Regions from separate parts of the Burkholderia sp. BCC1977 genome, predicted to be linked through region 3. Evidence: predicted binding sites of a transcription regulator. Region 3 holds the regulator's gene; each other region holds the start of a gene.
What was found. The regulator FliA, encoded in region 3, starts transcription of late flagellar genes. The targets are predictions, from matches to a motif close to CTAAAGTTTNNNNNNNNNNNGCCGNTA.

Region 1 (7,429 bases), on a different contig from region 3:
AGCACCGTGACGAGCGCCATCACCGATTCGAAGGTCGATCCCGACACGCCCTTGACCGCGATCGGCGCGAGGTTCAGCCCGATCACCGCGACCACCGCGCCGGTGACGACGGGCGGCATCAGCGTCTCGATCCAGCGCGTGCCGATCGCCTGCACCAGCGCGCCGAGCGCGACGTACACGACGCCGCACGCGACGATCCCGCCGAGCGCGACCGGGATGTTCGGGTTCGGCCCGCTGCCGCCGTAGCCCGTCACCGCGATCACGAGGCCGATGAACGCGAAGCTCGAGCCGAGGTAGCTCGGCACGCGGCCGCCAACCAGCACGAAGAACAGCAGCGTGCCGATGCCCGACATGAAGATGCACAGGTTCGGGTCGAAGCCCATCAGCAGCGGCGCGAGCACGGTCGAGCCGAACATCGCGACGACGTGCTGCACGCCCATCGCGACCATCTGCGGCCACGCCAGGCGTTCGTCGGGGCCGACCACGCGCGAGACCGCGCCGGTCGGTTGCACCCGCCAGCGCGGGAAGTAGGAATCGGACATGGGGAAAAGGGCTCCTGTCGAACGCCGGCTGCGGACGGTGCGCCGGTCTGGAATCTGGCGCGAGTTTACGGAGCGGAAATGGGGCTGGCAAGCGTGAACCGCCGGGGCGGCGGTCGTGCCCGCCGGACGGGCATCCGGGCGGCGCGACGGCATCGGCGGCGCCCGGCAGCGGTGGGCCGGGACGCCGCGCGATGTAAGCGGGCGCTCACATCGCAGCGGGCGCCGCGGGGATCACGGATTGATGTACTGGAACAGCGACATGTTCTGCAGCTGCGCGTAGGCCTTCTGCGCGCCGCTCAGCGCGTTCTGCACCTGCAGGTACTGGCTGATGGTCGTCACCATGTTGGTGCTGGTCAGGTCCGACAGGTTGCTGGTCGTCTGCAGCGCCGCGGTCTGGTTGACGGTCTGCATCGCCTTGACTTCCTGCTCGCGGCCGCCGACCGACGCCTGGATCGTCGTCACGTTGCGCATCGTGTTGCCGAGCTTGATCGAGCCGGTCATCAACGCGTTCGTCAGCGACGCGGCCGCGACGGCGTTGCCGGTCACGGGGGTCTTCAGCGCCGAGATCATCGCATCGAGCGTCGAGAAGATGTCCGCGCCGCCGCTCGCCTGCGGGCCGGGCGCCACGCTGAACGTGTCGCCGGCGGCCGGCGTGCCCGACACGGCTACCGTCATCCCGCCGCCAAGCGCGATCGCCGAACCCGACGTGTATGCCTGCGCGGGCGTGGTGGTCGGCGGCTTGGCCGAGCTGTCGGTGACCGTGTAGGTCGGCGCGGCGGCCGTGCCGCCGAACGTGATCGAAAAGTGGTCGCCGTTCGTCGCGGCCGCCGGGCTCGTGACCGTCACCGCCGTGATCGTACCGGTGCCCAGGTTGCCTGCGCCGGCCGCGGGCACCGGCGCACTGCCGAGCGACTGCACCGACATGAACACCGCCGAACCGGTGTCGCCCTGCGACACGCGGCTCGAATCGCCGATCTGCACGTCGCGCGTACCGGAGTCCCCGACGTAGCTGACGCTGCCGTTCGGGCTGCTCGTAAACGGCGCCGACGAGTTGTTCAGGCCGGCGAACAGGTAGTTGCCGGCGCCGTCGTTCGAGTTCGCGAGCGTCATCAGCTGGTCGCGATAGCCTTGCAGTTGCGTCGCGAGCGCCGAGCGGTCGCTGTCGGCCAGCGAGCCGTCGCCCGCGCGCACGACGAGCGTCTGCACGCCGGTCAGCACGCTGCTGACGCTCTGCAGCGTCTGGTCCTCGGTCTGCAGCGACGCGAGCGCCGTGCTCTGGTTCGCCGCGTACTGCGACAGCGTGGCCGACGTCATCGACAGCTGCACGGCCTGCGCCGCGCCCACCGGGTTGTCGGCCGGGGTCGTGAGGCTCACGCCGCTCGAGATCTGCTGATAAAGCTGCGCGAGCTGGGCCTGCTGATCGTTCATCTGGCCGACGTTCAGCTGGTAGAACTGGGTCGTGGAAATCCGCATCGTTTCTATCCTCTCGAATCCGGTCAGCTGAACAGGCCCAGCACGGTCTGGAACAGCGAGGCCGCCGTCTGGATCACTTTCGCGTTGGCCTGATAGAGCTGCTGGTACTGCATCAGATTCGCCGCTTCCTCGTTCTGGTTCACGCCCGACACCGACTGCTGCGCGGACGTGATCTGGCCGACCAGCGCCGTCTGTGCGGTACTCGACGACTTGAGCTGGCTCGCCGAGTTGCCGATGTTGTTCACGTACTTCGCATAGGCGCCCGTGAGCGTCGTGGTGCCGCCGCCGAGGGTCTTCGCGTTGACGAGCTGCGACAGCGCGAGCGCGTTGCTGCCGTCGCTCGTGCCGCCCGCGTACGGCCCGATCGTGAACGAATCGCCGTCCGACGGCGTGCCCGACAGCGTGACGGTCACGCCGTTCAGCGCCCCCGCGGCCGTGCCCGACATCGTCATCGCCGCGCCGGCCGACGGGTCGTACGGCACGGAGTCGGTCGGATTGTTGATCGTCACCGACGTCGGCGGCGTGCCCGGAATCGTCACCGTGGTGCCGACCGGGAAGCCCGACAGCGACTTCGTCGCCGCGTCGTAGGTCAGCTTGGTCGACGGCACCTGATAGCCGGCGGTCACCCCGCTCAGCGCGATCTTGCCGGTGCCGATGTTGGTGCTCGACGCCGACGTGACGACCGGCGACGCGGCCGCGATCGCCGAGCCGCTCGTCGTCGCGAGGCCGAAGCCGTCCAGCGCGCCGCGCGTCGGCAGCACGGTGAACTGGTCGCCGGCATTCATCGCGCCGGACGAGAACGAGAAGTTCAGCCCGCCGAGCGAGACCGGCATCGGCCCCGCCTTCTGGTCGACCACCGACCCGCTCGCGCGGTCGGTCAGCGTGTAGTTGGTGCCGTCGTACGACAGCGTGTAGTCGCTCGTCGTCGGCTGCGACGCGTTGGCGAACGACACGGACAGCGACGCGTTGCCGGTATTGCCCTGGTTCGAATAGACGGCCGGGGCCGCCACCGTGAACAGGTCGCCGCCCGCCTTGCCCGACAGGTCGACGCCGAGCGCGTTCTGCGCGTTGACCTGCGCGGCGAAGCTGGCCGCGACCGCACCGAGCTGCGCCTGCGCGGGGTCGAGCGTCTGGCTGCGGAACGCGAGCAGGCCGCCGAGCGTGCCGCCCGACAGCGACGCGTCCGGCAGCGCCTCGTTCGGGCCTTGCGGGTTCGCGCCGGCGATCCCCTGCGACACGACGGTCAGCTCGCTCGGATCGGACGACGACGTGACGGTCGCGAGCTGGTAGCTCTTGTCGGCGAGGACGAGCGGCTGGCCGCCCGCGAGGAACACGCTGTAGCCGCTGTCGTTGCGCACCACCTGCACGCCGGCGAGGCTCGACAGGTTCGACACCGCGAGGTCGCGCTGGTCCATCAGCTGGTTGGGCGGCTGCCCCTGGCTGCTCGCCGCCGAGATCTGCTGGTTCAGCTGCGCGATCTGCTTGGTGTACGTGTTGATCTGCGACACCGTGCTGGTGAGCTGCGTATTCACGCTCTGGCGCAGCGCGTCGTACTGCTGGCCGGCCGCGTTGAGCTGGTTCGCGAGGATCTGCGCGTTGCTGATCGCGGTCTGCCGCACCGACGGATCGGCGGCGCTGTTGGCGACGTTCTGCAAGCCGGTGAAATAGCCGGTGATCGCGGTCGAGATCCCGGCCGTCGGGCTGCCGACGTAGTTGTTCAGTTGCGCGACGAGGGAATACCACGTCGACAGCGAGCCGCCCTGCGACTGCGCGCCGTTCAGCTGGTCGCTCAGGTACTGGCTGTACTGCCGCTGCACGGTGACGGTGTTCACGCCCTGCGGCATGTAGCCGCTCGCCGTGTACTGGCCGCTCGCTTCGGCATAGACCGGGCGCTCGACCGAATAGCCGGGCGTCGCGGCGTTGCTGATGTTCTGGCCGGTCGTCGTGAGGCCCCAGAGCGCGGCATTGAGGCCGCTGACGCCGAGGTTCATGAGTGTGTTGGACATGCGCGATCCTGATGAGCCGGCCGCGCTGCGGCCGCCGGGTTGCGTGACTCCCGGTATAACGGCCGCGGATCGGAAAAATTGAGGAAAAAATGCGCATGCGGCGCGCGCGTGCGCGCCGTCTGTCGCGCGCCCCGGCGGACGCTGCCGGCGCCGGTGCGGAAGCGGCCCCGAGCGGGGCCGCGAGCGGGTGCGTCAGGCCCGCGCGAGCGAGCGGCGCTTCATCTCGAGCTGCGTGATCAGGCGCTGCAGCGTGTTCTCCGCGCTGCCCGGCAGCGACATGAAGCGAAAGCCGAGCTGGTAGCGGCGCGAGCCGTTCGGCATCTGGGTCGAACGCTGCGACACCAGCTGCAGGTCGAGCGACAGCTTGCCGTGGCCGGTCAGCTCGAGCTCGACGCCCGGCAACAGCGTGCCGACCTCGAGCGCCTCGACGCGCTCGTCGGCCGTCCGCAGCCCGACGCCGCCGAGCGACAGGTTATGCACCTCGAACGTGAAGCGCTCGCCGTCCGGCAGCTCGCCGCGGCACAGGAACGGATCGACGATCGGCGCATCGACGCGGAAATACTCGCGGCGCTGGATGCACATCAGCACGTCGGGGAAATCGGCGACGAACGCGGGCAGCCCCTCGTAGCGCGTCTCGCGCGGCGTGCCCGTGGTGAATTCGACGCGCACGCCTTCCGGCGCGGCCGCGAAGGTGCAGTGCGACGCGCCGAGGATGCCGGCGTTCTGCTCGGACAGCGCGCCCCAGTCGAATGTGAACGTGCGCGCGCCGACATCGACCTCGAGCAGGCGCGTGACGAGCTGGCCGCCCGGGTACTGGACGGTCAGGAAGTCGCCGCGGTTCACGAGGTTGCGCAGCTGCACGCCGATCTCCAGCGGATTGCGGCGGGCGTAGTCGGGCCCGGAATGGCCCGCATCCAGGCTCGGATCGGTCGACGTTTCGATATTCATGGCTAGCCGGTTTTCTTTTCATGGGCGCCCGGGACGACCGGTGCGCAGTAAAACCGGGCCAGAACATGGCCCGGTTACAGGTCTCTCACACTTAGCGGCAGTGCTCCCCGAAAGTTTAGATCGAAACGCCGGTTTTTTTCGCGCAAACGTTGAAACCGCGCGCGGCGGGGTGCCGGGCGCGGTCCGTAAGACTGCAAACGGGCGGCGGGGCGGGCCCCTCAGCCGATCTGCTGCATGATCGAGATCAGTTTCTTCGCGTAATTCGGGTCGGTCGCGTAGCCGGCCTTCTGCAGCCCGTGCGCGAAGCCCTCGACGCTGCGGCTCGCGCTCAGCACGCCCGCGTAGCGCGGGTTGTTCTTCAGCAGGTTCGCGTAATCGGTCATCGCGTGCTCGTACGAGTCGTACGCGCGGAACTTCGCGACGACGCGGCGCGGCGTGCCGTTCACGTATTCGGTCGTCAGCGCCGACACGGTGCGGCCCGTCCAGCCCTTGTTCGCCTTGATGCCGAACACGTTGTAGCTCGTCGAGCCGTCGCTCGCGCGGATCTCGCGCTTGCCCCAGCCCGATTCGAGCGCGGCCTGGCCGACGATGAAGCGCGCCGGGATGCCGGTGGTTGCGCTCGCCGCCTGCGCCGGGCCGGCGAGCCGGTCAACGAACGCGTCGGCATCCTGCACGCCGCTCGCGCCCTTCAGCGGCGGCGTCAGCGCGCTGCCGGCCGTGTAGCCGCGCGAGCCGGCAAGCCCGCCGTTGTTCGCCGCGTTCGCGTAGGCCCGCGCCATCGCGTTCATCGCGGCGAGGCTGCCTTCGTTGCCCGACGCGCCGAAGCCGGCCGCGCCGAGCCCGGCCGCGCCGGCGTCGGCTGCCGTGCCGCCGTCCGCGCCCTGCCCCGCGTTGCGCAGCAGTTGCTTCATCAGTGCGTCCGCCACGCCGATCCCGCGCTTCGACATCTGCTGCGCGAGCTGCTGGTCGAGCATCGACGTGTACATCTTCGACGTGTGCGAATCGAGCAGCCCGCCGTCGGGCGACGCGTCGCGCATGCTCTTGAGCATCATCTGCGTGAACATCGCGTCGAACTGGCCGGCGACCGCCTTCGCGCCGGCCTGCGGCGACTGCTTCGCCTGCGCGCGCAGTGCGTCGAAGCCCTGCACGTCGAGCGCGAAGCGCTGCGTCAGGTCGTTCGCGTTCGGAAGGTTCGCCGCCATTCAGATGACCTCCAGGTCCGCGCGCAGCGCGCCGGCCGCCTTCATCGCCTGCAGGATCGACATCAGGTCCGCCGGCGTCGCGCCGAGCGTGTTCAGCGCCTTCACGACGTCGGCGAGGTTCGCGCCGGCCGTCACCATCTTGAGCGCCCCGTTGTCCTGCTTCAGCTGGATCTGCGACTGCTGCGCGACCACCGTCTGCCCGTTCGAGAACGGCCCCGGCTGCGACACCACCGGCTGCGTGTTGACGATCACCGACAGGTTGCCGTGCGCGACCGCGCAGCTTTGCAGCGTGACCATCTGGTTCATCACGATCGAGCCGGTGCGCGCGTTCAGGATCACCTTGGCCGCGGCCTTGTCCGGGCTCACGTCGAGGTTCTGCAGGCGCGCCATGAACGCGACCTGCTGCGCGGAATCCGCCGGCGCGGCGAGCTGGATGGTGCGGCCGTCGAGCGCCGTCGCGGTGCCCGGGCCGAAGCTCGCATTGACCGCGGACACGATCCGCTGCGCGGTGCCGTAGTCCATGTCGTTCAGCTGCAGCTGCAGCACGCCGTTCATCTGCGCGATCGCGTTCGGCACCGCGCGCTCGACGATCGCGCCGCCGACGATCCGGCCGGCCGCGAGCTGGTTCACCTGCACGCGGCTGCCGTTCGCGCTCGCACCCGCGCCGCCGACCGCCATGTTGCCCTGCGCGAGCGCGTACACCTGCCCGTCCGCGCCCTTCAGCGGCGTGAGCAGCAGCGTGCCGCCGCGCAGGCTCTTCGCGTTGCCGAGCGACGACACGGTCACGTCGAGCGCCTCGCCCGGCCGCGCGAACGGCGGCAGCGTCGCCGTCACCATCACGGCCGCGACGTTCTTCAGCTGCATGTTGTTCAGCGACGACGGCCCGCCGTTGGCCGAGCCGTTGTTGATCGAGATGCCGAGGTTCGCGAGCATGTTCGCGAGCGTCTGCGTCGTGAACGGCGTCTGCATCGTCTGGTCGCCCGTGCCGTCGAGGCCGACGACGAGGCCATAGCCGATCAGCGGGTTGTCGCGCACGCCCTGGATCTGCGCGAGGTCCTTCAGGCGCTCCGCGTGCGCGGGTGCCGCGCCGAACGCGCACGCCGCCAGCACGAACGCGGCGGCGATCCGCGCGACGGCACGCGCACGGGACGCACGGGATGCGCGGGACCCACGGAACGAAAGGCGGTGGAAAAGAGGCTGCTGCATCGTCATCACCACGGTGCGATGTTGAGGAAGAAGCGCTGCAGCCAGCCCATCG
Region 2 (7,429 bases), on a different contig from region 3:
CGGGTGCCATCGGGATCAGCCTCCGTGTACGTCGAACAGCGCATCGAGCGCGGCGAGGCTCGACGCGAACGGTGCGCATTCGCGAAAGCCCTGCTGCAGGAACGATTCGATGCGCGGGTAGAGCGCGATCGCGCGGTCGAGCTGCGCGTCGCGGCCCGGCGCGTAGGCGCCGACCGCGATCAGGTCGCGATTGCGCTGGTAGCGCGACAGCATCTGCTTGAACTGCCGCACGCGGTCGAGATGCGTTTCGTCGATCAGCGCGGTCATCGCGCGGCTGATCGATGCCTCGATGTCGATCGCCGGATAGTGGCCGGCTTCGGCGAGCGCGCGCGACAGCACGATGTGGCCGTCGAGGATCGCGCGCGCCGAGTCGGCGATCGGGTCCTGCTGGTCGTCGCCTTCGGTCAGCACCGTGTAGAACGCGGTGATCGAGCCGCCGCCTTCGGGCCCGTTGCCGGTGCGCTCGACGAGTGCGGGCAGCTTCGCGAACACCGACGGCGGATAGCCCTTGGTCGCGGGCGGCTCGCCGATCGCGAGCGCGATCTCGCGCTGCGCCATCGCGTAGCGCGTCAGCGAATCCATCAGCAGCAGCACGTGCTTGCCCTGGTCGCGGAAATATTCGGCGAGCGAGGTCGCGTAGGCGGCGCCCTGCATCCGCAGCAGCGGCGACACGTCGGCCGGCGCCGCGACGACGACCGAGCGCGCGAGCCCGTCCTCGCCGAGGATCTGTTCGATGAATTCCTTCACTTCGCGGCCACGTTCGCCGATCAGCCCGATCACGATCACTTCCGCGCTGGTGTAGCGCGCCATCGTGCCGAGCAGCACCGATTTGCCGACGCCGGAGCCCGCGAACAGGCCCATTCGCTGCCCGCGGCCGACGGTGAGCAGCCCGTTGATCGCGCGCACGCCGACGTCGAGCACGTGGTGGATCGGCTCGCGATCGAGCGGGTTGATCGACGGCGCCGACAGCGGCGCGTCGACCTTCGACGCAAGCGGGCCCAGGCCGTCGAGCGGGCGGCCCGACGCGTCGACGACGCGCCCGAGCATCTCCCAGCCGACCGGCAGCCGCTTGGCGCCCGCGAGCGGATCGGCGACGGGCGCGGCCTCCAGCGGCCATACGCGCGCGCCGGGCAAGACGCCGGCGACGTCGGTGGTCGGCATCAGGAACAGGCGATCGCCGGAGAACCCGACGACTTCCGCTTCCGCGTGCGGCAGCGTGCTGCCGGGCGGCAATTCGATCGTGCATTCGGCACCGACCGACAGGCGCAGCCCGATCGCCTCGAGCACGAGGCCCGCGGCGCGCGTGAGGCGCCCGCACGGCCGCAACGGCAGCGCGCGGTGGCTGCGTGTCGCGAGCCCGTTCAGGTGGGTGCGCCAGTGCGCGAGATGCGGATTGTGCGGCGCGCGCGGCGCATCGCCGGCGGCATCCGTCGCGTGCGCCGGCGCGTCGTGCGCGTCGTGCGCGGTGTCGAGCATGCCGTCGGGGCCGAACGACGCGAGCGCGAGCTCGCGTTCGAGCGGCGTCATACCGTCGTACAGGATCGATTCGCGCGTGGGCGTCACCATGCGCTCACCTTGCCGATCGCGGCGGCGACGCGCTGCCAGCGGGTGGGCAGCGTCGCGTCGACCTCGCCCGTCGCGGCGTGCGCGCGGCAGCCGCCGCGCTCGATCGACGCGTCGGCGCGCACGTTCCAGCCGAGCGTATCGAGATCGTCCTGCAGATAGGCTTCGATGACGGGCAGGTCGGCCGGATTCACCGCGAGATGCGGCGCGCCGGACAACGCCGGCTCGGCGGCGAGTACGTCGCGCACCGCCGCGACGAGCGCGGCGGGATCGTGCTTCACGTGCTGGCGCACGACCTGCTGCGCGATGTCGAGCGCGAGCTGCGCGAGCTCGGACGCGAGATCGTGCTCGACGCTCGACACGGCTTCGCGGAACGACGCGGCGAGCGCCGCGAGCTGCGCGGCCTGCTCGCGGGCGTCGGCCTGGCCGGCTTCGAAACCGTGCTCGCGGCCTTGCTCGAAACCGGCCTGGTAACCGAGTGCCTGGCCTTCGACGTGACCGGCCGCATGGCCTTCGGCATGCGCGGCGTCGCGCACGCGCTGCAGTTCCTCGGCGAGCGCGGCGGCGGCCGCTGCCGCGTCGTCGGGCGGCGGCGGGGGCGGCGGCGGATCGAACGACGCCATCTCCCACCGCTGGTACGCGGTGAGGGTGCCGGCGCGGTCGCGCGCGGAATCAGACATACGCGTCTTCCGCCTTGCCGCCGATCACGATCTGACCGCTTTCGGCGAGGTTGCGCACGATCTGCAGGATGCGGCGCTGCTGCGTCTCGACTTCGGACACGCGCACCGGGCCGCGCGCGTCGAGATCCTCGGCGAGCAGTTCGGCCGCGCGCTGCGACATGTTCGCGAGGAACTTCTGGCGCAGCGCGGGCGGCGCGCCCTTCAGCGCGATGATCAGCGTTTCCGACTCGACTTCCTTCAGCACCATCTGGATCGCGCGATCCTCGAGGTCGAGCAGGTTCTCGAACACGAACATCTGGTCGACGATCTTCTGCGCGAGGTCGGCGTCGTACTGGCGCACGCTTTCGAGCACGCCTTCTTCATGATTGCTCGTCATGAAGTTGAGGATCTCGGCCGCGGTGCGGATGCCGCCCATCGGGCTGCGCTTCAGGTTGTCGCTGCCGGACAGCAGGCCGGTCAGCACGTCGTCGAGCTCGCGCAGCGCGGCCGGCTGGATGCCGTCGAGCGTCGCGATCCGCAGCATCACGTCGTTGCGCAGCCGCTCGGTGAAGCACGACGCGATCTCGGACGCCTGGTCGCGGTCGAGGTGCACGAGGATCGTCGCGATGATCTGCGGATGCTCGTTCTTGATCAGTTCGGCCACCGCGCCCGAGTCCATCCACTTCAGGCCTTCGATGCCGCTCGTGTCGCTGCCCTGCAGGATCCGGTCGATCAGCACGCCGGCCTTGTCCTCGCCGAGCGCCTTGGTCAGCACCGAGCGGATGTACTCGCTCGAATCGAGCGACAGCGCGGTGTGCTGCTCGGCTTCCTTCGCGAACTCCTGCAGCACGTCCTCGACCTGCTCGCGCGTGACGTTCTTCAGCGCGGCCATCGCGGCGCCGATCTTCTGCACCTCGCGCGGCGCGAGGAACTTGAATACTTCAGCGGCCTCTTCCTCGCCGATCGACATCAGCAGCAGCGCGCTCTTGGTCAGGCCTTCAGCGTTCATCGGACACCCAGTTCTTCACGACGGTGGCGACGATCTTCGGATCCTGGCGGGCGATCGTGCGCGCGTAGTCGAGGTTGCGTTCGTAGCGGTTCTTTTCGTTCTCGAAGCCGAGCAGCAGCGCATCGGGCTCGTCGGTCTTGTCCGGGGCGGGCAGGCCGTCGAGCACGACCGCATCCTCCGGCGCCGCGAGCGCCGGCGCGACCGGCTCGGGCGGCGGGAACGCGCGGCGCATCGCCGGGCGCACGAACATGAAATAGAGCGCCGCCGCGGCCGCCGCGATGCCGAGCCACTTCGCGGCTTCCTTCGCCATCGCGATCATGTCCGGCTGGCGCCACCACGGCAGGTCGGCGTACGGATCGCTGACGGTCGAGAACGCGCTGTTCACGACGTTCACCGAGTCGCCGCGCTTCTCGTCGTAGCCCATCGCGTCCTTCACGAGCTGCTCGATCTGCGCGAGCTTCGCGGGCGGCAGCGGCTGCATCGTCACGTGGCCCTTCGCGTCGGCGACCGGCTGGTAGTTGACGACGACGGCGACCGACAGCCGCTTCACGTTGCCCATCGGCTGCTCGACGTGGCGGATCGTCTTGTCGAGCTCGTAGTTGGTGGTCTGGTCCTTGCGGTCGCTGACGGGCGTCGACTGCGGCCCGTTCTGGCCGTTGCCGGCGACGATCGGCGCGGAGGCCGGCTGCGGCGGCGTGTTCGACAGCGCGCCCGGCACGCCCGAGGCGCCGCCCTGCGCGAGCTCGGTCGCGCTGCTGGTCTGCTGGCTGCGGATCGCGGTCTGCTGCGGCGTGCCGTTCGGGGCGTAGCTTTCCGAGGTCTGCTCGAGCTTCGAGAAATCGATGTCCGCGCTGACCTGCGAGCGCGCGTTGCCGGTGCCGAAGATCGGCGCGAGGATCGCGTCGATGCGCTTCTGCGTGTTGTGCTCGACCTGCTGCACGTACTTGAGCTGGCTCGCGTCGAGGCCGGACGCCGACGCGGACTGCGTCAGCAGGTTGCCGTCCTGGTCGACGATCGTCACGTTCTTCGCCGGCATGTCGGGCACGCCGGACGACACCATCCGCGTGATCGCCTGGACCTGGCCCTCGTCGAGCACGCGGCCCGGGTAGAGGTCGACGAACACCGATGCGCTCGGCGCTTCCTTGTCGCGCACGAACACCGACGGCTTCGGGATCGCGAGATGCACGCGCGCGCCGCGCACCGCGTTGATCGATTCGATCGTGCGCTGCAGCTCGCCTTCGAGCGCGCGCTGGTAGTTCACCTGCTCGGCGAACTGGCTGATGCCGAATTTCTGGTTGTCCATCAGCTCGAAGCCGACCGAGCCGCCCTTGGGCAGGCCCATCGCGGCGAGCTTCAGGCGCGTTTCGTGCACCTGGTTCGACGGCACGAGGATCGCGCCGCCGGCGTCGGCGAACTTGTAGGGAACGTTTGCCTGCTGGAGCGCGGTGATGATCGCGCCGCCGTCGCGGTCCGACAGGTTGCTGTACAGCACGCGATAGTCGGGCGCGCGGCTCCACAGCACGAGCGCGGTGATCGCGGCGATGGCGAGCGCGACGGCGATCACGAACGGCAGCTTCGGGTTGCCCTTCATCCGCGAGATGCCGGGGAGGCGTTCCGCGAAACCGCCGAACCCGAAGTCCGCGCCGGCGCCGCCTGCTCCCGGCAACGCGGCGGCCGCGGTGGCGCCTGGCACCGGGCTGGCGAGGCCCGTGCGGGCGTCGGGGTTGATCAGCGAGTTGGCCTGCGAATCCATGCGTGGAGTTTCTCCGGAGCGGGACGACTGAGCCGCTCGGACGAGCGGACGGACAATGACACGATGCGATTATCGGGACCCGGGCGCGACTCCGATCGACCGAAAAGAGCGGAGTTTCCCCCGTACTTTCACGGCTTTGGCGCGCGCCGCGCTGCTATCCTTTTTCGCGATCCGGCATGGTGCGCGTCGTGCGGCGCCGTTGGATCGCCCGGTGCGTCCGGGTCTCATCTCTTATAGGTCTGGGGACAGCATGGCTGCCAACGTCAGCGGAATCGGTTCGGTGTTGCAACAGATGCAGGCGATGGCCGCGCAAGCGAGCGGCGGCGTGGCGAGCCCGACGGCGGCGCTCGCCGGCTCGGGCGCCGCGACCGCCGGCACGTTCGCGAGCGCGATGAAGGCGTCGCTCGACAAGATCAGCGGCGACCAGCAGCACGCGCTCGGCGAGGCGCAGGCGTTCGAGGTCGGCGCGGCGAACGTGTCGCTGAACGACGTGATGGTCGACATGCAGAAGGCCAACATCGGTTTCCAGTTCGGGCTCCAGGTCCGCAACAAGCTCGTGAGCGCGTACAACGACATCATGCAGATGTCGGTGTGACGCGACGGGCATCCGGGGACGGGCAACCGGGGGCGGCCATCCGGGGGCGGCCATCCGGGGACGGCCAACCGGGGGCGGCCAACCGGGGACGGCCAACCGGGGGCGGGCATCCGGGAGCGGCCATCCGGCGACGGCCACCCCGGAGCGGCCACCCCCGGGAGCGGTTTGCCGGCCGGCCCGGCGGGCCGTGCACCTAAAGCTTTTCAATTCCCTTCCGATAACTCTGGAACAAGGCCGCGTCGTGCACCGCAGGGCGGCGGCCACCGCATAGCCAACGCATCACAAGGAGAAGCGCATGTTTTCCCCAGGACACGCTGGAGCCAGTGCGTACGCGCGTGTCGGCGTCGAGACGGGGGTGATGGGCGCCTCCCCGCACCGGCTGATCGCGATGCTGTACCAGGGCGCGCGACAGGCCATTGCGCTCGCGCGCATGCATTTGCAGCAGGGCAACGTGCCCGCACGCGGCGATGCGATCGGCAAGGCGATCGGGATCGTCGAGAGCGGCCTGCAGGCGTCGCTGAACCGCGACGCGGGCGGCCAGATCGCCGGGCGCCTCGACGCGCTGTACGCGTATATCGGCCGGCGCCTGCTGGAAGCCAACCTGCAGGCGAGCGACGCGATGCTGGTCGAGGTCGACGGGCTGCTCGCGACGCTCGAGGAAGCGTGGACGGGCATCGCCCCGGAAGTCGCTCGCATGGCCGCGCAACAGGCGGCGGGCGCGGCGCGATGAAACTCAAGGCCGAATACTTCGCCTGCTACGAGGCGCTCGCGGCCGTGTCGGGCCGCATGCTGTGCGCGGCGCGCGGCGCGGACTGGAACGCGCTGCCGGCGTTGCAGGCCGAATTCCTGCGGCTCGTCGACGGGTTGAAGGAGGCCGATCCGGGCGTCGCGCTCGACGAAGCGGACCTCGGCCGCAAGCTCGCGCTGATCCGCCGCATCCTCGCCGACGACGCCGCGATCCGCGATCTCGCGAGCCCGGAAGTCGCGCGGCTGTCCGCGCTGTTCGAGGCGCGGCGCTCGACCAAGGTATTGACCGATCTCTACCGCGCTCGCGGGTAGTGCCCGTTTGCCGGGGCGGCGGTTGCCGCGTGCCCGGCTTCGCAACGATGTGGCTGAGGTGATCAGGCTCCGATCATGACCGGTATCGACTCCGTTGCGGCCGCCCTGCTGGCGAGCCGCCTCGACAGCCTGCTGACCGGCACCGTGACGGCGCCCGCCGGCGGCGCGGCGGCGCAGGTCGGCACGCCGGGCGCCGGCGCGTCGTCGCCGTCTTCGACAGGGGCCACGCCGGCCGCGCCGCCGGCGTCCGCGCAGACCGCGCTGTCCGATGTCGCGCTCGTGCTCGACGCGATCTCGCGCTCGGGCGGCATCGCGACGCCCGTGATCGCCGGGCGCACGCCGCTGCTGGCCGATCCTTCCGTGCTGCTGAACGCCGCGGCGGCCGTGTCGCCGGACGGGCCGCCGGCCGCCGGTCCGGCTGCGTCCACCGCCGCTTCCACTGCCGCTTCTTCCGCTGCCTCGTCCGCTGCCTCATCCGCGTCGGACGTCGCGGCCGCGCGCGCTGCGGCGACCGCGCCGCCCGTCGCGGCGCTGCGCGCGGCGCTCGCGCAGGCCGTGAGCGAAAGCGGCCTCTTCTACGAATCCCATCTCGCGCAGTGGCTGGCCGGCCAGCGTCCGCTCGCCGCGCTGATGCGCGAACCGCAGGCGCGCCTTACGACCGCGCCGGTGCAACCCGCCCCGGATGCCGCGCAGCAAGATGCGCCCGACGTGCTCGACGAACTGCTCGCGCAGCGTCTGCCGTTGCCGACGGCGGCGCCGCGATCCGTCACGCAGCCGGGTGTGCCCGCGCC
Region 3 (7,429 bases):
GCCGCCGCTCGCGCGTGCGCTGTATCACAACGTCGAACTCGAACGCGAGATTCCCGGCTCGCTGTACTCGGCCGTCGCCGAGGTGCTCGCGTGGGTCTACCAGTTGCGGCGCTTCCGCTCGGAAGGCGGCGCCTTCCCGGCCGCGCCGGTCGATCTCGACGTCCCGGCCGAACTCGACAAGGGGGCGTCGGTATCGGCCGACGACGCGCGTGAGGAAGCCGAAGACACGCTCGGCAAGCAAGGAAACGCAGCATGAGCACCCCGACCACCGGCCTGTTCGCCAAGCGCCCGAATCCGTTCGCGGGCACCAACCTGCGCGCGCTCGCGGGCCCGATCCTCATCTGCATGATCCTGGGGATGATGATCCTGCCGCTGCCGCCGCTGCTGCTGGATCTGCTGTTCACGTTCAACATCGCGCTGTCGGTGATGGTGCTGCTCGTCAGCATGTACACGATGAAGCCGCTCGATTTCGCGGCATTCCCGAGCGTGCTGCTGTTCTCGACGCTGTTGCGCCTGTCGCTGAACGTCGCGTCGACGCGCGTCGTGCTGCTCGAGGGGCACACCGGCCCCGACGCGGCCGGCCAGGTGATCGAGGCGTTCGGCCACTTCCTCGTCGGCGGCAACTTCGCGGTCGGCATCATCGTGTTCGTGATCCTGATGATCATCAACTTCATGGTGATCACGAAGGGCGCGGGGCGGATCGCCGAAGTGTCCGCGCGCTTCACCCTCGACGCGATGCCCGGCAAGCAGATGGCGATCGACGCCGACCTGAACGCCGGCCTCATCAACGAAGAGCAGGCCCGCAAGCGCCGCCTCGCGGTGTCGCAGGAAGCCGAGTTCTACGGGTCGATGGACGGCGCGTCGAAGTTCGTGCGCGGCGACGCGATCGCGGGCCTGATCATCATGGCGATCAACGTGATCGGCGGGCTGATCGTCGGGATGGTGCAGCACGACATGAGCTTCGCCGCGGCCGGCACCAACTACACGCTGCTGACGATCGGCGACGGCCTCGTCGCGCAGATCCCGTCGCTGGTGATCTCGACGGCGGCCGGCGTGATCGTGTCGCGCGTCGCGACCGACGAGGACATCGGCACGCAGATCACCGGCCAGCTGTTCACCAACCCGCGCGTGCTGACCATCACCGGCGCGATCATCGTGCTGATGGGGCTGATCCCGGGCATGCCGCACTTCGCGTTCCTCGCGCTCGGCGGCGGCGCGATCTGGCTGGCCCGCACGCAGACCCGCCGCGCGGCGGCCCGCGTGGCGGCCGGCGACGTGACCGAGATCGCACCGCCCGCCGCGCTGCCGGGCGACAGCCACGAGGCGACCTGGGACGACGTGCAACTGATCGATCCGCTCGGCCTCGAAGTCGGCTACCGGCTGATTCCGCTCGTCGACAAGAACAGCGACGGCGAACTGCTCAAGCGCATCAAGAGCATCCGCAAGAAATTCGCGCAGGAGATCGGCTTCCTGCCGCCGGTGATCCACATCCGCGACAACCTCGAGCTGCGGCCGAATGCGTACCGGATCGCGCTGAAGGGCGTCGAGATCGGCGCGGGCGAAGTGTTTCCGGGCCAGTGGCTCGCGATCAACCCGGGCCAGGTGACGGCCGCGCTGCCGGGCGCCGTGACGCAGGACCCGGCGTTCGGGCTGCCGGCCGTGTGGATCGACGTCGCGATGCGCGAGCAGGCGCAGGTGTACGGCTACACGGTGGTCGATGCGAGCACGGTCGTCGCGACGCACCTGAACCATCTGATCGTCCAGCACGCGGCCGAACTGCTCGGCCGCCAGGAAGTGCAGGCGCTCGTCGAACGCACCGGCAAGGATGCGCCGTCGCTCGTCGAGGACCTCGTGCCGAAGACGATCTCGCTGACGACGCTGCAGAAAGTGCTGCAGAACCTGCTCGAGGAAGGCGTGCCGATCCGCGACATGCGCACGATCCTCGAGGCCGTGTCCGAACACGCGGGCCGCGGCGACGCGTACGAGATCACCGCCGCGGTGCGGCTGTCGCTCGGCCGCGCGATCACGCAGCAGTGGTATCCGGGCGCGGGCGAGATGCAGGTGATGGGCCTCGATTCGAATCTCGAGCGCGTGCTGTCGCAGGCGCTCGCCACCGGCGCGAACCCGGGCCTCGAGCCCGGCCTCGCGCACAACCTTCTGACCGGCACGCAGCAAGCGATGCTGCGTCAACAGAATCTCGGGCTGCCGCCCGTGCTGCTGGTGCAGCACGCGCTGCGCGCGATGCTCGCGCGTTTCCTGCGCCGCAGCCTGCCGCAACTGAAAGTGCTGTCGTATGCCGAAGTGCCGGACACGCGCACGATCAAAGTCGTTAACGTCATCGGGGGTTCCGCTTGAACATTCGCAAATTCACCGGCGCGACCAGCCGCGACGCGCTTCGCCTCGTGCGCGAGGCACTGGGCGCCGACGCCGTCGTGCTGTCGAACCGCACGCTCGATGACGGCAGTGTCGAAATCGTCGCGCTCGCCGACTCGGACCTCGCCGCGGTCACGCCGCCGGCCGCGGCCCGGGCGCGCAGCCTCGCGCCGCGCACGCCGGAATCCGTGCCGGCCGCGGCCGTGCCGGGCATCGTGTCGCGCCCGGGTGCCGCGCTCGCGCGCCCGGCCGTCAATCCGTATGCGGCAGGCGAGGGTGGGCTTCCGGACGTGTTCTCGTCGGTGTTCGGCGCGAGTGCCGAAGCGACGGTGCCGGCCGCGGAGCCGGCTGCCTTCGATGCCGACGCGCACGCGATGGAGGCGGCATCGCCGGCGCCGAATGCGCCGATTGCGCCGATGCCCGCTGCCGGCACGCCGGCGGCATCGTCCGAACCCGCGCCGTGGCTCGTCGAGCACGCGAAGCGCCTGACCCAGCAGCGCGAAGCGCTGATCGCCCGCACGCCGGCCGCCCCGGCCGCCCCGGCCGCGCCGCAAGCGCCCCCCCGCACGCAGCAGGACGCCGCAGCCGCGACGCCGGCCGGGTGGGCGCGCGACATCGTGCGCGACGCCGAACGCCGGATGCCGTCCGCCGCCGCCGCGACGGCCCGCCAGAGTGAAACGAACGCCGCGAAGCCAGCCGAACGCACGCGCCTGTCCGCCGACGCGGCTGCCGCGGTGGCCGACGCGGTGAAGGCGCGCGTCGAAAGCATCGTCAACGACACCGTGATGCACGAGCTCGGCGCGATGCGCGGGATGATGGAGGAGCAGTTCGACAGCCTGATGTGGCACGACCGCCAGCGCCGCAGCCCGGTGCACGGCGCGCTGACCAAGCACCTGTTCTCGGCCGGCTTCTCCGCGCAGCTGGTGCGCATGCTGGTCGACAACCTGCCGTCCGGCGACGGCGCGCAGACCTTCGAGCAGGCCGCCGAATGGGCGCAGTCGGTGCTCGCGGCGAACCTGCCGGTGCTCGAGAACGAAGAGGCGCTGATGGAGCGCGGCGGCGTGTTCGCGCTGATGGGGCCGACCGGCGTCGGCAAGACGACCACCACCGCGAAGCTCGCCGCGCGCTGCGTGATGCGCTTCGGCGCGAGCAAGGTCGCGCTGCTGACCACCGACAGCTACCGGATCGGCGGCCACGAGCAGCTGCGTATCTTCGGCAAGATCCTCGGCGTGCCCGTGCACGCGGTGAAGGATGCGGGCGATCTCGAGCTTGCGCTGTCCGAGCTGCGCAACAAGCACATCGTGTTGATCGACACGATCGGCATGAGCCAGCGCGACCGCGCGCTGTCCGACCAGATCGCGATGCTGCACGGCGCGAACGCGCCGGTGCAGCGCCTGCTGCTGCTCAACGCGACGAGCCACGGCGACACGCTCAACGAGGTCGTGCAGGCTTACCGCAGCGCGGCCGAGTGCCCCGATCTCGCCGGCTGCATCCTGACCAAGCTCGACGAGGCGACCCACCTCGGCGGCGTGCTCGACACGGTGATCCGCTACAAGCTGCCGGTCCACTACGTGTCGACCGGCCAGAAGGTGCCGGAGAACCTGTACGTCGCGTCGACCAAATTCCTGCTGAAAAGCGCGTTCTGTGTGCCGCGCGACGGCTCGCCCTTCGTGCCGCAGGACGAGGACATGCCGACGCTGCTTTCCGCACTGACCGCCCGTTCCACCGCCGAGCTGCACGAGGTGCGATTTGGATAAACGGATCATCGACCAGGCCGAAGGGCTGCGGCGCCTGCTGGCCGGGCGCGCGTCGCGCATCGTCGCGGTGACGGGCGGGCCGGCGGGCGTCGGCTGCACGGCGACCGTGGTGAACGTCGCGGCCGCGCTGGCCGCGCTCGGCAAGGACGTGCTCGTCGTCGACGAGCGCGCCGACGTGCACTCGGCCGCGGCGACGCTCGCGGGCGCCTGGCTGCGCGACGGCGAACGCACGCGCGTCGCCGCCGGGTTCGGCCTGTGCGCGGCCGCGCGGCTCGCGCGCGACGGCTACAGCGATACGCAACTGAGCGACTTCATCGACGGCCAGGCCGACATCGTGCTGGTCGACGCGCAGCTCGGTGCCGACGGCGCGTTCTCCGCGCTCGCGCGCGAGGCGCACGACGTGCTGATCGTCACGCGGGTCGCCGCGCAGGCGATCACCGAAGCGTACGCGTGCATGAAGCGCCTGCATTTCGCGCACGCCATCGCGCAGTTCCGCGTGCTGACCAATCACGTCGGCAGCCACGCCGACGCGAGGACCGCCTTCGACAACCTCGCGGGCGTCGCGAGCCGCTACCTGACGGTGTCGATCGCCGATGCCGGCTGCGTGAGCGCGGATCCGCTCGTCGAGCATGCGCGCGACCTGATGCATAGCGCGGTCGACGCGTTCCCGTCGTCGGCCGCCGCGCGCGATTACCGGCAGATTGCCGCCGACCTGCTGTACTGGCCGATGCGCCCGAGCCTGGGTGCCGGCCGCGCCGTGCATGCGGGCGGCAAGCCGTCGTACGAGGCGGGTGCGGCGCACGCCGCGTGAGCGCCACCGGAAGGAGAGAGCCATGATGTACAACGCTCAAGGAAAGATGACCCAGGCCGACGTGCTCGCGCAATACGCGCCGCTCGTGCGGCGGCTGGGGCTGCAGCTCGTCGCGAAGATGCCGGCGAGCGTCGATCTCGACGACCTGATCCAGGCCGGCATGATCGGCCTGATGGACGCGGCCGGCCGCTACAAGGAAGACCAGGGCGCGCAGTTCGAGACCTACGCGACCCAACGCATCCGCGGCGCGATGCTCGACGAGCTGCGCAGCAACGACTGGCTGCCGCGCAGCCTGCGCAAGACGTCGCGCGAGGTCGAGTACGCGGTGCACCAGGTCGAGCAGCAGCTCGGCCGCTCGGCGAGCGAGACCGAGATCGCGCAGCACCTGAAGATGCCGCTCGACGAATACCAGGGGATGCTGCAGGACCTGCACGGCAGCCAGCTCATCTACTACGAGGATTTCGATCGCGCGGCCGACGACGAGCCGTTCCTCGACCGCTATCGCGTCGATCACGCCGATCCGCTGTCGGCGCTGCTCGACGACCACCTGCGCGAGGCGCTCGTCGACGCGATCGACCGGTTGCCCGAGCGCGAGAAGCTGCTGATGTCGCTGTACTACGAGCGCGGGCTGAACCTGCGCGAGATCGGCGCGGTGCTCGAGGTCAGCGAGTCGCGCGTGTGCCAGCTGCACAGCCAGGCCGTCGCGCGCCTGCGCGCGCGGTTGCGCGAACAGGCGTGGGTCGGCGCGGAAAACTGACCCTTTCATTGCGCCCACGCGCGCCGCCGCTGCCGCGCGGCGCGCATTTCCCGCGCCGATTTGCTACAATCCCTCCCGTTTTCCGAGGAGCGTTGCGACGGACCATCCTGCGTCCGCCAGGCTCGGAAAGCTTCACCAAGCAGCCGTGCGGCGCGAGTTTCGCGTGTAGCCGCACCGGCCCCGCTTCCTGAACGGCGCTCACGTCACCAATTTCTAGAACTTTTTTAGAAAGGAGGGCGTGATGAACGCCATTATCGATTCCAAGGCTTCCAAGGATTACATCGTCGCCGACATGGCGCTTGCCGGCTGGGGCCGCAAGGAACTGAACATCGCCGAGACCGAAATGCCGGGCCTCGTGCAGATCCGCGACGAATACAAGGCGCAGCAGCCGCTGAAGGGCGCGCGCATTGCCGGTTCGCTGCACATGACGATCCAGACCGGCGTGCTGATCGAGACGCTGAAGGCGCTCGGCGCCGATGTCCGCTGGGCGTCGTGCAACATCTTCTCGACGCAGGACCACGCCGCCGCCGCGATCGTCGAAGCCGGCACGCCGGTGTTCGCGTTCAAGGGCGAGTCGCTCGACGAATACTGGGAGTTCTCGCACCGCATCTTCGAATGGCCGAACGGCGAATTCGCGAACATGATCCTGGACGACGGCGGCGACGCAACGCTGCTGCTGATCCTCGGCTCGAAGGCCGAGCAGGACCGTTCGGTGATCGCGAAGCCGACCAACGAGGAAGAAGTCGCGCTGTACAAGTCGATCGCGAAGCACCTCGACGCCGACCCGACCTGGTACTCGACGCGCCTCGCGCACATCAAGGGCGTGACCGAAGAAACCACGACCGGCGTGCACCGCCTGTACCAGATGGAAAAGGACGGCCGCCTGCCGTTCCCGGCGTTCAACGTGAACGACTCGGTCACGAAGTCGAAGTTCGACAACCTGTACGGCTGCCGCGAGTCGCTCGTCGACGGCATCAAGCGCGCGACCGACGTGATGATCGCGGGCAAGGTCGCGGTCGTCGCGGGCTACGGCGACGTGGGCAAGGGCTGCGCGCAATCGCTGCGCGGCCTGGGCGCGACCGTGTGGGTCACGGAAATCGATCCGATCTGCGCGCTGCAGGCGGCGATGGAAGGCTACCGCGTCGTGACGATGGAATACGCGGCCGACAAGGCCGACATCTTCGTGACGGCGACCGGCAACTACCACGTGATCGGCCACGATCACATGAAGGCGATGCGCCACAACGCGATCGTCTGCAACATCGGCCACTTCGACTCGGAAATCGACGTCGCGTCGACCCGCCAGTACCAGTGGGAAAACATCAAGCCGCAGGTCGACCACATCATCTTCCCGGACGGCAAGCGCGTGATCCTGCTGGCCGAAGGCCGCCTCGTGAACCTCGGCTGCGCGACCGGCCACCCGTCGTTCGTGATGTCGAACTCGTTCGCGAACCAGACGCTCGCGCAGATCGAGCTGTTCGTGCGCGGCGGCGAGTACGAGAACAAGGTGTACGTGCTGCCGAAGCATCTCGATGAAAAGGTGGCGCGCCTGCACCTCGCGCGCATCGGCGCGAACCTGTCCGTGCTGTCGGACGAGCAGGCTTCGTACATCGGCGTGCAGAAGGACGGCCCGTTCAAGCCGAACCACTACCGCTACTGATGCGCCGCCGCCGCCGTGCCGCGTGCGCCCCGCATCGGGCGTGCGCGGTACGGCGGCACGCTGCCGGGCCG

Region 1: flgK (flagellar hook-associated protein FlgK) is a predicted target of FliA. The motif match lies at 4,078-4,104, and genes of this name have one in related genera.
Region 2: fliS (flagellar export chaperone FliS) is a predicted target of FliA. The motif match lies at 5,773-5,799, and genes of this name have one in related genera.

What each region holds. Positions count from the first base shown of each region.
Region 1 is NZ_CAJPGQ010000060.1:5,855-13,283, reverse strand. It holds gene U5771_RS31945 (solute carrier family 23 protein) at 1-542, opposite strand, end outside; gene flgL (flagellar hook-associated protein FlgL) at 774-2,015, opposite strand; gene flgK (flagellar hook-associated protein FlgK) at 2,039-4,021, opposite strand; gene U5771_RS31930 (flagellar brake protein) at 4,214-4,969, opposite strand; gene flgJ (flagellar assembly peptidoglycan hydrolase FlgJ) at 5,188-6,171, opposite strand; gene U5771_RS31920 (flagellar basal body P-ring protein FlgI) at 6,172-7,377, opposite strand; gene flgH (flagellar basal body L-ring protein FlgH) at 7,383-7,429, opposite strand, start outside.
Region 2 is NZ_CAJPGQ010000029.1:46,158-53,586, forward strand. It holds gene fliJ (flagellar export protein FliJ) at 1-10, opposite strand, end outside; gene fliI (flagellar protein export ATPase FliI) at 16-1,566, opposite strand; gene fliH (flagellar assembly protein FliH) at 1,560-2,243, opposite strand; gene fliG (flagellar motor switch protein FliG) at 2,236-3,231, opposite strand; gene fliF (flagellar basal-body MS-ring/collar protein FliF) at 3,221-4,984, opposite strand; gene fliE (flagellar hook-basal body complex protein FliE) at 5,235-5,579, shown strand; gene fliS (flagellar export chaperone FliS) at 5,875-6,309, shown strand; gene U5771_RS22870 (flagellar protein FliT) at 6,306-6,638, shown strand; gene U5771_RS22875 (flagellar hook-length control protein FliK) at 6,714-7,429, shown strand, end outside.
Region 3 is NZ_CAJPGQ010000056.1:1,274-8,702, forward strand. It holds gene flhB (flagellar biosynthesis protein FlhB) at 1-256, shown strand, start outside; gene flhA (flagellar biosynthesis protein FlhA) at 253-2,355, shown strand; gene flhF (flagellar biosynthesis protein FlhF) at 2,352-4,130, shown strand; gene U5771_RS31115 (MinD/ParA family protein) at 4,123-4,941, shown strand; gene U5771_RS31120 (RNA polymerase sigma factor FliA) at 4,964-5,698, shown strand; S-adenosyl-L-homocysteine riboswitch at 5,777-5,905, shown strand; gene ahcY (adenosylhomocysteinase) at 5,940-7,358, shown strand.